Regions from separate parts of the Dorea sp. genome, predicted to be linked through region 1. Evidence: riboswitches for the same ligand, from Rfam matches in the RefSeq annotation. Region 1 holds a riboswitch; each other region holds the start of a gene.

Evidence for each region. A riboswitch is a leader RNA that binds a small molecule or an ion and turns the genes downstream of it on or off. The one in region 1 is predicted to bind cyclic di-GMP.
Region 2: it holds a riboswitch for cyclic di-GMP, as region 1 does, so the genes downstream of both, ACWJAF_RS03535 (hybrid sensor histidine kinase/response regulator) here and ACWJAF_RS03105 (TetR/AcrR family transcriptional regulator) in region 1, are expected to answer to the same signal.
Region 3: it holds a riboswitch for cyclic di-GMP, as region 1 does, so the genes downstream of both, ACWJAF_RS02045 (hypothetical protein) here and ACWJAF_RS03105 (TetR/AcrR family transcriptional regulator) in region 1, are expected to answer to the same signal.

Annotation. Positions count from the first base shown of each region.
Region 1 covers NZ_CDRRQK010000004.1:77,377-81,648, forward strand. The annotation lists gene ACWJAF_RS03100 (lipopolysaccharide biosynthesis protein) at 1-1,372, opposite strand, end outside; gene ACWJAF_RS03105 (TetR/AcrR family transcriptional regulator) at 1,525-2,172, opposite strand; cyclic di-GMP riboswitch class I at 2,261-2,337, opposite strand; gene ACWJAF_RS03110 (hypothetical protein) at 2,633-3,028, shown strand; gene ACWJAF_RS03115 (hypothetical protein) at 3,053-3,424, shown strand; gene ACWJAF_RS03120 (hypothetical protein) at 3,460-3,849, shown strand; gene ACWJAF_RS03125 (DUF4143 domain-containing protein) at 3,986-4,272, opposite strand, start outside.
Region 2 covers NZ_CDRRQK010000005.1:8,448-12,719, forward strand. The annotation lists gene ACWJAF_RS03525 (DUF4230 domain-containing protein) at 40-615, shown strand; gene ACWJAF_RS03530 (AIM24 family protein) at 636-1,448, shown strand; cyclic di-GMP riboswitch class I at 1,618-1,693, shown strand; gene ACWJAF_RS03535 (hybrid sensor histidine kinase/response regulator) at 1,899-4,106, shown strand.
Region 3 covers NZ_CDRRQK010000003.1:19,819-24,090, forward strand. The annotation lists gene iorA (indolepyruvate ferredoxin oxidoreductase subunit alpha) at 1-814, opposite strand, end outside; gene ACWJAF_RS02040 (LytR/AlgR family response regulator transcription factor) at 1,016-1,732, shown strand; cyclic di-GMP riboswitch class I at 1,735-1,827, shown strand; gene ACWJAF_RS02045 (hypothetical protein) at 2,056-2,265, shown strand; gene ACWJAF_RS02050 (methylglyoxal synthase) at 2,271-2,747, shown strand; gene ACWJAF_RS02055 (sodium:solute symporter family transporter) at 2,956-4,272, shown strand, end outside.

The DNA of each region.
Region 1 (4,272 bases):
TCGTACATAACCATACAAGGCCCATCACAACCAGATTCTTCCCATATGTCAGGAAGAACTCTGCCGGTGAACGTTCAAAGCTGTGCTTATATATAACATACGGTTCGATCCATACCGATGTTAATAACATACTGAAAATTGTTCCGAGAAATACACCCGTCACGCCAAGCCGTACCACCAAAGCAACTGATATTCCTAAGTTCAGCACTGCTTCCACAATCGCTTTATACCTGTCATTCCAGAAAAGTCCCATAGATTCCTTGAATATGGTCACCGACTTTTTCGCTCCGTTAATTGCAAAATTCACACACAACACCAGTACAACTTCCACCGGAAAAAGGTATTTCTTCCCAAATGCCAGCTCTACAAATGGATTCAGCATCTCAAACAGGCAGATTCCCGCCACACCATACATCCATTGCCCGATGAAGAATAACTGTAAAAATACCTGGTGCACTTTCTCTTTTTCTTCAGTGATCCCAAGATTTCCTACACTTGCCGCAACTCCCTGGAACGCCTGATCCAGCACCTGTCTCACTGATCCAATGATCAGGTAATAGTTCGAATAGATTCCTGCCGTGATCACACCTACAAATCCAGAGATCAGAAGGTTATCCGTATTATTTACAACAATGTTGCCAAGCTTATGCATCAACATTGCCATTACATTTTTAATAATATCCTGACGTTCTTCTTTTGGCAGCTTCTCCTTACATGATTCCCTCAGATATGGGAATAATTGATCTGCCTTCCGGGACATCGTCACATTTGCCGCAAATGTACAAAGCACTGCCATAATCAGAAACAGTATAAAATTCTTCGTCACCAGAAGGACAATCATCTGTAAAATGTCCTGCAAGATAAGAAATCCATTCTGATTCAACACCGTCAGGTAATTCATCTGGTGTGCATCCACCAGCGTCTTCTTATATATAAGAAGATACGATATCACTGAATTCATCAGATACAGCATATAGATCAGAATCAGATGATCCACATCCGGACGGTCCTTCATCAGTACATCCAGAAATGGAATCAGAGCCAGCCCCGTAACCAGCACGATTACAGCCGTCACCCGGTAAAATGACCGGAACATCCGCATCAGTATCTGCTGCCTCTTAATGTCCTTTCTCGCAATTGGTCCGTATAATGCATACGTGATCGCCGTTCCGACCCCCAGCTCCGACAATGACAGAATGTTCAGAATATCCGTAAACAGACCATTGATCCCGACATATCCTTCACTTAAAACTCTGGTAAATACAACCCTGGTAAGAAATCCCATCAGTATCGCCGACATACGCGCCACGATCGCTACCGATGTATTCATTACCGAATATTCTGTTCTGGTCTTTTGTTCCAACTTTCTCATTCCTTCCGTTCACTTTCATTCTATAAGTGTATACGACATAGATTTGGAAAGCAATACAGAATACCTGGAACTTGCGTTGGCAGTTTTATTACATATTTTACCACCTGCCAAACCTGATTCCAGAACATGTCTGAACACACAATCTTTTATATCTACGCTGTACATATATAAGACTCATCCCATACATCCACCTGTAACATATGAAACAGCAATGCAAATACTGACTGATACACGGTATGCGCTTTCAGATCCGTCTGCTTCATATACCCAAGATGCATCTTCACCGCTACCGACACCGTACTGTCAATAATATTTGACACCAGTACTTCCGGATCTGTCAGCTCTTTGATTCCGTAATCCTGTCCCATCTTCTCCATATATGTAACAAACTGGCTAAGCACACCTCTTCTGATCTCCAGAAATTCCTTCGTATACCGTGCGGACTGATAATATCTCCAGTAAAAAACTGTCTTCTCCGGGTCCTTCATAAGGAACTTCCAATATGCATTCCACATTATCCAGCAGCACTCTTCTGGATTACTCTCCATCTTTTTACGGAATTCACCATCTCCAAGAAGTTCTTCCACCAACTGCGCAACTTCTCTATCGATTTCAAGAAATGCATCTGCCATCAGGTCTCCCAGATTCTTATAACACTGATAAATATACGGATCCGAAAGATCACTTGTCTTTGATATCTTTCTGACCGTTACGCCTTCGATTCCTTCGTTCATAACAACCGTATACAACGCCCGGTGCAGCTTATTCTTTAATTCTTCTTTACTGTACTTTCTTACCATGTCTTTCTCCTTTCCGGCATGCGCCATCATTCCTCCCAGATTCTTTTTTTGCGAAAAAAAGCAAGAAGGAAAGATTTTACTCTTTTCATCTTGCAACTGGCTGACCCTGTACTGGCCCCTATAGCTTTGCGTCGCTATGTTTCCATAGCTTTGCCCCGATATGTTTTAGTATTTGCTAAATATCCATATATTATAAAACGCATAGAATTTTTATTCTATACGTTATAATCCGATTTTTCTTTGCATCTTATCATCAAAAATGCATTTTTTGAATCACTTTCATGTTACTCCTCTTTGTTATCACTTGCAAGCGTTTTTATCATTTTCTAAAAATAATTTTTGTAAAATTTAGCATTTGCTAAAGATTTTTCTTAAAATATTTACCGCAAAATCGACGATATCTCTTTATTTTTCGGGATTTTATGATAGAATAGGAACTGAAAAAAAGGAGGTAATATATATGGCGAAAATTTATGAAAAACCAGTTATTTCTATAGATACAGGACTTAGTGAAGGAGTTTATGCAGCCAGCGGGGCTACAGGAGGTTCATTAAACGTTACTTATATAGGTATTTGGGATCGCTGGAGCAGTGGCGGTGGAAAAGGTCTTGCCCAGCTTGACTGGAGTAATTTAAACGGAACTGTCACTGTTACTGTTACATTTAACGATACTGTTGATCAGGTTGAATATGCAACAACAGTTGATGGGGCAACTTGCTCAACAAGCGGTTCTAATGCGATTCTTACATTTAATACATCCAATGCACCTAGCTCTATCATGTTTGGTGTTCACATTGATCATGGTACAAGTATTGATAATCTGGATATCACTGGATTCACATATTCTGTACAATAGATTACACTGGAGGCTCGATTATATATGAAACAGTATTCAAAACCGATGATTTCAATTGATGCAGGAATGGCTGAAGGTGTGTATGCAGCCAGCGGTGCTGGTTCCAATGCAATAACAATTTCTGTTCCTACTGTTATTGCAGACTGGGGCGGTTCAGGACAGGCGACACTTACTCTGGATCTGAGTAATATGAACCCTTCTCAGTTAACTGTCATACTTACTTTTAATATGGATATTACCAGTGGATGGGGCGGTGGCGCCAGTGCTTCTGCTTCTGGCCATAATGTAACATTAAGCTGGTATAGTGCACCAGAAACTGCTGAAATTACGGTTCAGGCAAATGGTGATATTAACCAATTAAAATGCACTGGTTATTCTTACACAAATGCAAATTAATTAATATTTTTATTTAATTCAAGGGGGTAATTATTATGAGCAATTATTCAAAACCAATGATTTCAATTGATAATGGAATGGCAGAAGGTGTGTATGCAGCCAGTGGTGATGCTAGTAAAGGCTGTTATACAGCTAATGCCCATATTCACCAGACACCACAAAACGGTCGTGGCGATTACCGTATTCAGGTAAACGGAGTCCACAGTGCTGACCACTCAAACGAGGCGCAGATTTTAACTATCTCATTTAATCAAAATGTAACTTACCAATCATCGCAAGGAACTTTGCTTTCCGGCAACGGTACAAATACACTCAAAATCAGCTATAACTATCACCAGAATCCAAATGATGATATAGGATTGGGTGATCTCGTTGTTACTGCTGATACCGGACTTGCTATCACAGGCGTATCTATTACAGATTAATTGCCATTTGCAAATTCTTTTTAAGCCACAAAAAATACCAAGAAGCTGTCGCTAGCAAGTTCTATTGCATACTTTGACATGCATAGAACTTGCCAGCGACAGCTTCTATTATATATTTAAACATTTAAGACACACTCTAAAGCAATGGGGTCATATACAACGGAAGAAATACAATTCCATCTTCCTCCTTCAAGTCATTTTTATGAAGAACATACATCGTATTCAACTGCTCTGCATATTTATCCCTGCATTTTTTTAACGATGTCAATGTGTACTTTCCGCCGGATTTCACTTCAATTGGAGAGATGTTATGTCTGCTTGTGATTTTACTTTTCGCAATCAGGAAATCAATTTCCATTCTTAAGCTTGCATCGTCACGTGATGGATTGTAATAGAAATAAAGTTTATGTCCACTTGCAACAA
Region 2 (4,272 bases), on a different contig from region 1:
TGACAATAAAACGAACTACAAAAGAAAAGGGGGATGTCTGTGAAGACAAAGCTAAAAGTAATACTTGTGGTTATTCTTGCATTGGTTATCAGCATTGGTTCCATATCAGCGTATAAGTATATTATAACTCCAAAAGAGGAAAGTATCCCGCTGGAGACGACGCTTGAAGATGCGGCGGAGCTGACAACACAGAAGATGATCATCTCGGATGTATTCAAAAGCACGAAGGGAAACATTCCGCTGATCAACAAGAATAAAATCCTGGTACAGTATAAGACAACTGTGACCGCAGGGCTTGATGTGAAAGAAGCCCAGATAAAAGAGACCGATGATCAGATAAAAATTACGATTCCACATTGTACGATCAATGAGGATTCCATCAAGATCAAATCCAGTGACCTGAAGATCTATGATACGAATTTTGCAATTATGAGTATTGATAAGGAACAGATGCTGGAGATTGTCGGAGAGGCTGAGAAAAAAGCAAAAAAAAGAGCCGAATCCGATGAATACGGATTTCTTGAAAATGCAGATGAAAATGCAAAGAAGGTCATGAAGGGGATGTTTGAAAATGTAGCAGATGGCCGCAAGGTTATTGTAGAATTTCAAAAGTAAATAACAAGGAGGAAACCACAATGAGAATCGTGAATATGCAGAATGAAAACAGAAAATATATCAGTACAAAGGATAATTTCCACGTACTTGAGTACGAAAAAGATGCCAGCGTATCGCCGTTTAATGCAACGGATGAATTCTTCATGAGTAAGATGAATGTAAGAAGAAGACAGGTAGTAATCGATATCAATAAAGAGCATTCTGCAGTGATCCAGGCAGGTGCAATGCAGTGGATGGGCGGAGATGTAAGAGCTACGACAGGAGTAAAAGGTATCGGCGATCTGTTCGGCAAAGCAATCAAAGGTGCAGTGACAAAGGAAGCGGCAGTAAAGCCGGAATACGTTGGAGCCGGAATACTGGTGCTGGAGCCTACATATAAGTATATTATTCTGGAAGATGTATCTAAGTGGGGAGCAGAAGGAATGACGATCGAAGATGGCATGTTCCTTGCATGTGACGGGAACGTAAAAAGTAAAGTCGTAGCCAGAAAGAACGTATCGTCTGCGGTATTAGGTGGAGAAGGATTGTTCAACTTAAGTCTCCGTGGTAATGGTATCGTGGCGCTGGAAAGTAATGTGCCGGAAGAAGAATTGATCGAGATCGAACTTGAAAATGATGAGTTAAAGATTGATGGAAGTATGGCTGTATGCTGGTCTTCGAATCTTGAATTTACGGTAGAGAGAACAACGAAGACGCTGGTTGGTTCAGCGGTCAGCGGGGAAGGCCTGGTTAATGTATACAGAGGAACCGGAAGGGTACTGATGAGTCCGGTGGCTCTGACTGATTCCTTATATGATGCAACCAGCGAACTGGATGCAAAACCAGGAAGATAAATGATTATTGCTCACTGGTAGGAATTTTCTGAATTGAAAATTCCGTATGATGGGGTAATGGATGTGGATTTTGCCAATTTGAGTTAACTGACTTTATGCTGACTTTATTAACGCTCGTTCTTGACATGAATTTTAGGATAACGTTATAATAAAAGGCAGGAGAAAAGGAACATATTTACGGCAAAGCATCCGAAAGGTTGTGACGCAAAGCTATAGGACCTGTAAAATGGTAGCCAGTTGCAATAATAAATAGCAGGAAATGTTATAGTCGTCAAGTATCCGAAGGAAACCGCCGGTGGCGGTGGATGTAGGAGGTATGTCTATAGCATGGCCTGCTTTTTTTATCGGTATGCGTTCGGAAGAAAAATTGCCGGTGGCAGGTTTTCTGTATGATATAAAGGTTTTTGCATGGATATCAGAGGAGCGTAATTCCAGTTCTTGGAGGTGCACATGAGATTATCAATACGAAGAAAAAGACAACAACAGACAGAAGAATATAGACAAATGCAGATTGTTCAGGATGCGGTTGATGATGTGTTGGACAACATCTCGATACTGGATAACATTTCCAGTAAGGAGGAGTTAAATGAAGCGATGCCAAAGCTTCTGGCTTTCCTTGGAAAGTATTCGTTGTCAGACAGATCCTACATGTTTACATGGACAGAGGAAGACAGAAGCGTTATGAAGATGACGCATGAATGGTGTGCTGAGGGAGTTGAACCGACAATAGACAAGATGCAGAATGTGCGGATTGAGGATATGCCAAACTGGGCACCGCGGCTGCGGGCAGGAGAAGCAATCGTATCTGCGGACTGGGAAGAAGAGCGCAGGCAGACACCGGAAGAGTTTGAATTATTTGACGGACAGGATATTCATTCACTGATTGTGATCCCGATCCTTTCGAATAAGAAGTTAAATGGCTATATTGGATTCGACAATCCGGAGCAGAGTAAGACGGCACTTTCGCTGCGGCTTTTAAAAGCAGTGGGGGGTCACATCGGCGGTTTACAAGAGAATCTTCTTATGATGGAAGAGCAGGAAAGACAGAAAATAAAGCTTGAAAATGCACTGGCAGAGGCTACGCTAAACAGTGAGATCGTAGGATCAATCAGTAAAATCTACTGGCTGATCTACCGTATGGATCTGGTGCGGGGGACATACGACGAGGTGTCTTCCGGACAGGAGATGCACCGGCTGACGGGAAAAAGAGGGACAATCGCAGATGTATTTAAAAATGTAAGAGAAACGATCGTGGATGAGGAACATCAGGAACTTATGAGGGAATTCCTGGATACGTCTACACTGGCACTGCGCCTTAAGGATACGGAAAGCATTGCGGCAGAATACAGGGCTGCGAACGGATCGTGGCATCTGGGGCGGTTCATTGTAAAGAAGAGGGATAAGAACGGTGTAGTCACGAATGTATTATATGTTGTGTGCAAGATCGATAAGCAGAAACAGCTGGAGATTGAGTACAGGCAGAAACTTCTTGAGACTGCAGACGAAGCAAGGAGAGCGAATATCGCAAAGACTGATTTTCTGCGGAGAATGAGTCATGATATCCGGACACCGATCAACGGGATTCAGGGTATGATCGAGATTGCAGAGCATTATGCAGATGATAAAGACAAGCAAAAAGAGTGCCGGGAAAAAGTAAGAGAGGCAACGGGATTCCTTATGGAGATTGTGAACAGTGTCCTGGATATGAACAAGCTGGAATCCGGTGCGATCGAGCTTGAGCATGAGCCGTTTGACATTCTTAAAGTACTGGAAGAGACGAACAGTATTACAAAAATGAGTGCGCAGATGAAGGGGCTGACAGTGAACTTTAATCACAGTACCGTAGTCCACCGGCATGTAATCGGAAGTCCGGTGCATTTAAAACAGATCTTGCAGAATATTGCAGGAAATGCGGTGAAGTACAACCGGGAAGGCGGAGAGATACGGCTGTCCTGCGAGGAACTGAAAGGTGAAGAAAGGCAGGCCGTTTATTGCTTTCGGTGTACGGATACGGGACGCGGTATGAGCGAAGAATTCATCAAGCATGCGTTTGAACCATTTGCGCAGGAAGAACAAAGTGCGAGAACGGCATATATGGGAACCGGGCTTGGACTTGCCATTGCAAAACAGCTGACAGAGATGATGAATGGTAAGATCGAAGTAAAAAGTGTGGTAAATGTTGGGACAACATTTACGATTACGATACCGTTTGATCTTCATGTATCATATGAGGAAGAAGAACGGAAAGAAGAGGTCACAGGAACAGAACTGGCCGGCAAGAAAGTCCTTCTGGTAGAGGACAATGATCTGAATATGGAGATTGCGGAATTTCTTCTTGAAAAGGCAGGCATGGAAGTAACAAAAGCGCAGAACGGGGAGATTGCGGTCGAGATATTTAAGATATCGGAGGAAGGATATTTTGACGTTATTTTGATGGATGTCATGATGCCGGTGATGGACGGATTGACGGCAACGAAAAAAATAAGAGAGCTTGAAAGAAAGGATGCAAAAGTAATACCTGTCTTTGCGATGACAGCCAATACATTTGTCAGTGACCGGAAGAACTGCCGCGATGCGGGAATGAACGGGTATATACCGAAGCCTGTAAGTATCCAGACAATTACGGATACGCTGAACTGTGATGTGAATAAGTTGTAGAATGCAACGAATTTTGTAATTTTAAAATGCTTGCGTTATACTAAGAACAGTTCAATAAAAACCAGGGGAGCTTATGAAAGAAGCTGAGAGTAAGATCGTAACTTAGACCCTTGAACCTGTGTGGATAATGCCGGTGTAGGAAGTGTTTGTCGTAATAGGATAAAGT
Region 3 (4,272 bases), on a different contig from region 1:
GATATGGAGTAGATACTTTCAGATGTCTTACCATATCGGTTTCCTGAAGTGTCTCCATTGCATAAGTATAACTGATGCCGGCAGAAGCAATTCCCTTCTTGGAATCCTTCCAGGTATCGCAGGCCGGGATGATTTTGTTTTTATCATAAGAAGAAAATACGTCGGATAATTCCACATTTCTTGCTACAATTTTTTGATGATTCATAAATGAAAGTTTAGGGAAGATTACCCAGCGTTTCGAATCTTTGATGAACCCTTCCGGTGTATGTACGGTATATTCGCTCTCATCCTTGATATCGATGGAAGCATAGCCATGACAGACACGGGTAGTAGGGCGTAAGAATACCGGTGTGCCATATTTTTCCGAATATTCGAAGGCCTCCTGGATCATCTCATAGGCTTCCTGCGCGGAAGAAGGATCAAAGCAAGGAAGCTTTGAAAATGCGGCAAAATGTCTTGTATCCTGTTCCGTCTGTGAAGAGATCGGTCCCGGATCATCTGCGACGAGAACGACCATACCGCCTTTGATACCGACATATTCCAGACTCATCAACGGGTCGGATGCAACATTTAACCCGACCTGCTTCATCGTAACAAGGGATCTGGCACCGGCATAAGCGGCACCTGCGGCGAGTTCCATGGCTGCTTTTTCATTGACAGACCATTCCACATAGACATCGTCAGGACGGTGCTTTGCGATAGTTTCAAGCACTTCTGTAGAAGGTGTACCTGGGTAACCGGCGACCACATTTACCCCTGAAGCGACAGCTCCAAGAGCGATGGCAGCATTACCCATTAAAAATTCTTTATGCATAATTTCACCTCGAATGTGTATATTTTTTCATAAATGTAGTATAGTATGTTATGAGAGGAATTTCAATGATAAGAGGAGCATTTGCGAAATTCCGGAAAACCATTCGACATATGAAGAAATATTCTTGAAATTGTCGACATGAGTTGTTATAATATATTGCGTTTTGGGAGAAAGTGCAAGAAGATAAAGGTGGGAAAGCGGATGAGAAGAATAGTCATCTGTGAAGATGTAGAAATTCAGCGCGAGATGCTGAAAGAAATTTTAACCTCATATTTCGAAGAAATTAATGAAGAAGTGATGATCCTGACCTATGATTCCGGGGAATCACTGGTTGCGGATATTGAAGAAGAGTACGTGGAAGCCGAACTGATCCTTCTGGACATCTACATGAAGAAATTGAATGGAATGGAGACCGCGAAGAAACTTCGTGATCTGAACTGCAACGCACCGATCGTGTTCCTGACCGCATCACCGGATTTTGCGGTGGAAAGCTATGACGTGCAGGCAGCAGGATATCTTTTAAAACCATTCGAAGAAGACAAATTGAAAAATCTCCTGAATCACATTTTAAAAGTAGACTTAAAGCGCAGAGTCGTAATCAAAGAACGGAGGCAGTACCGTTATCCGTATATAGACGACATCTTATATATGGAAAGCGACCGTCATTATGTGACGATACATATTGCAGACGGGACAGAGATCGTGACTGCCGAAAAGTTAAAATCTCTGGAAGAGAAGATGGACGAACCAAGGTTCCTCCACTGCCATCAGAGCTATCTGGTCAATATGGACTACATAAAAGATGTGAAAGATGATTTTATATTAAAAGACGATACGATCATCCCAATCCGTGTCCGCGGAAGACGGGAAATGATCGAGGCATATTACAATTATTTTGTGAAACATAATAAGATGTAATGAAAAAACAAAGGCAAACTTGCCGAAAGACAGGGACGCAAAGGCATAGGGGCGAAGGATTGTAATAATGGAATCTATACCAGCCGGTTGCTTCCGACATTGCACTGAGAAATATGATAAGAACAAGAAAGATGAACTGTTTGATGATTTAATATATAACAGTTCATCTTTTTTATACCAAAATATGTAAATTTTTCGTTTACAGGTTGATATTCCTTGTTACAACTGCTAAAATTATAAGGAAAGACTTTACTGCGTTAAAATATGAAATGCAGGAAATCTAAAAATAATGCATGTTAACGCAGGTGAAAGAAGGGGGACGGATGAAGATTAAAATACAGGCAGTGAGTTTCTGGAGTATCGGGGTCACGATTGTGCTGGCGTTGCTTTTTATCCTGATTTCAATTCGGGGCCGGAAAGAATTCCAGGTGATGAAATGGATGTCGTTTCTTTTAAGAGCACCATGCGTTCGAAAGGAGCTGCCAATGGCAGGTCCTCTGCATGTAAAAAGAAGAATAACAGAAAGGAGCTGAATGCTATGTTAAATGAAAATTATGTAACATTTGAGATAGGAAAAGCAAAACATATCGCACTGGTTGCCCATGACGGTAAGAAAAAGGAACTGATTGAGTGGTGTGATAAGAATAAAGAGATTTTAAAAGGACATTTCCTTTGCGGTACAGGTACAACTGCACGTCTGATCGCCGAGAAGACAGGACTTCCGGTAAAAGGATACAACAGTGGTCCACTTGGTGGAGACCAGCAGGTCGGTGCTAAGATTGTAGAAGGTCAGATCGACTTCATGATCTTCCTCTGGGACCCGTTAGAGGCGCAGCCACACGACCCGGATGTAAGAGCGTTATCCCGTATTGCCGTTCTTTACGATATCCCTACAGCTAATAATCTTGCAACAGCAGATTTCATGCTGAAGTCTGAATTTATGAATTCTACATATGAAAGAAAGGTAGAGAACTTTAATAAGACCATTCAGGACAGAGTGGAGAAGATGAAATAGAAGCCATAGAGCAGCTGCGTATTCCGTAAAAAAAGGAATCGCAGCTGTTTTTTGGCTTTTTTTATATTTCTGCAAAATAAGATTGACATACTGTAACATCTGTGCTATTCTAACACTACAAACTTTAACGCTTTAAAGCGCAACGCTTTAAAGCGGATTAGCAAAGTAACAAGTAAAAAAGAAATGAGGAAAGTAGAGGAGAAAGGTTATGGCGATGAAATTATTGATGCTGGTGATATTTTTTGCAATTATGGTATCGGTTGGCATCTATGCAAGAAAGCATGCGACAAGTGTAGACGGTTATGTGTTAGGGGGGAGATCGGTAGGCCCGTGGCTTACGGCATTTGCGTATGGTACGTCATACTTCTCTGCGGTTGTATTTGTAGGATATGCAGGACAGTTCGGATGGAAATACGGTCTTGCGTCGACATGGATCGGAATCGGAAATGCGATCATCGGAAGTCTGCTGGCATGGGTGGTACTTGGAAGACGTACCAAGGTAATGACGCAGCATCTGAATTCCAAGACAATGCCGGATTTCTTCGGTGAGAGATATGGAAGTAAGGCGCTGAAGATTACGGCTTCAGCGATCGTATTCATATTCCTGGTGCCGTATACAGCTTCTGTATACAATGGATTGTCAAGATTGTTTGGAATGGCATTTAACATTCCTTATAAATATTGCGTGATCGGTATGGCAGTATTTACAGGAATCTATGTTATCCTCGGTGGATATATGGCTACGGCGATCAATGATTTTATTCAGGGAATCATTATGCTGGGTGGCATTGTTGCAGTCATCCTGGCAGTGTTAAATGGTCAGGGCGGATTTATTCAGGCGATTAAGGCCATGGCAGAGATCCCAAGTGATGTGCCTGTGACAATGGGACAGCCGGGAGCATTTACTTCTTTCTTTGGACCGGATCCACTGAATCTTCTTGGAGTTGTCATCCTGACTTCTCTTGGAACATGGGGACTTCCACAGATGGTTGGTAAATTCTACGCAATCAAAGATGAAAAATCCATCAACACAGGAACCGTTATTTCTACATTGTTTGCAATCGTAATCTCCGGAGGATGTTACTTCCTTGGAGGATTCGGAAGACTGTTTGATGCAGCAGAATTACATGATGAAGCTGGAAACATGATTTTTGACGGAATCATTCCTCATATGTTATCAACACTTCCGGATATCCTGATCGGTATCGTAGTGGTACTGGTATTATCCGCATCCATGTCCACACTTGCGTCACTGGTTCTTACATCCAGCTCGACACTGACACTGGATTTCTTAAAGGATAACGTGATGAAAGACATGAGCGAGAAGAAACAGGTACGCACCATGCAGGTGATGGTAGTATTCTTCATTGTATTATCGGTAGTGATCGCAATGGATCCTCCGACCTTCATTGCACAGCTGATGGGTATCTCATGGGGCGCACTTGCGGGAGCATTCCTTGCACCGTTCATGTATGGTCTGTACTGGAAAGGTGTGACAAGAGCAGCTGTATGGGCAAGTTTTGCA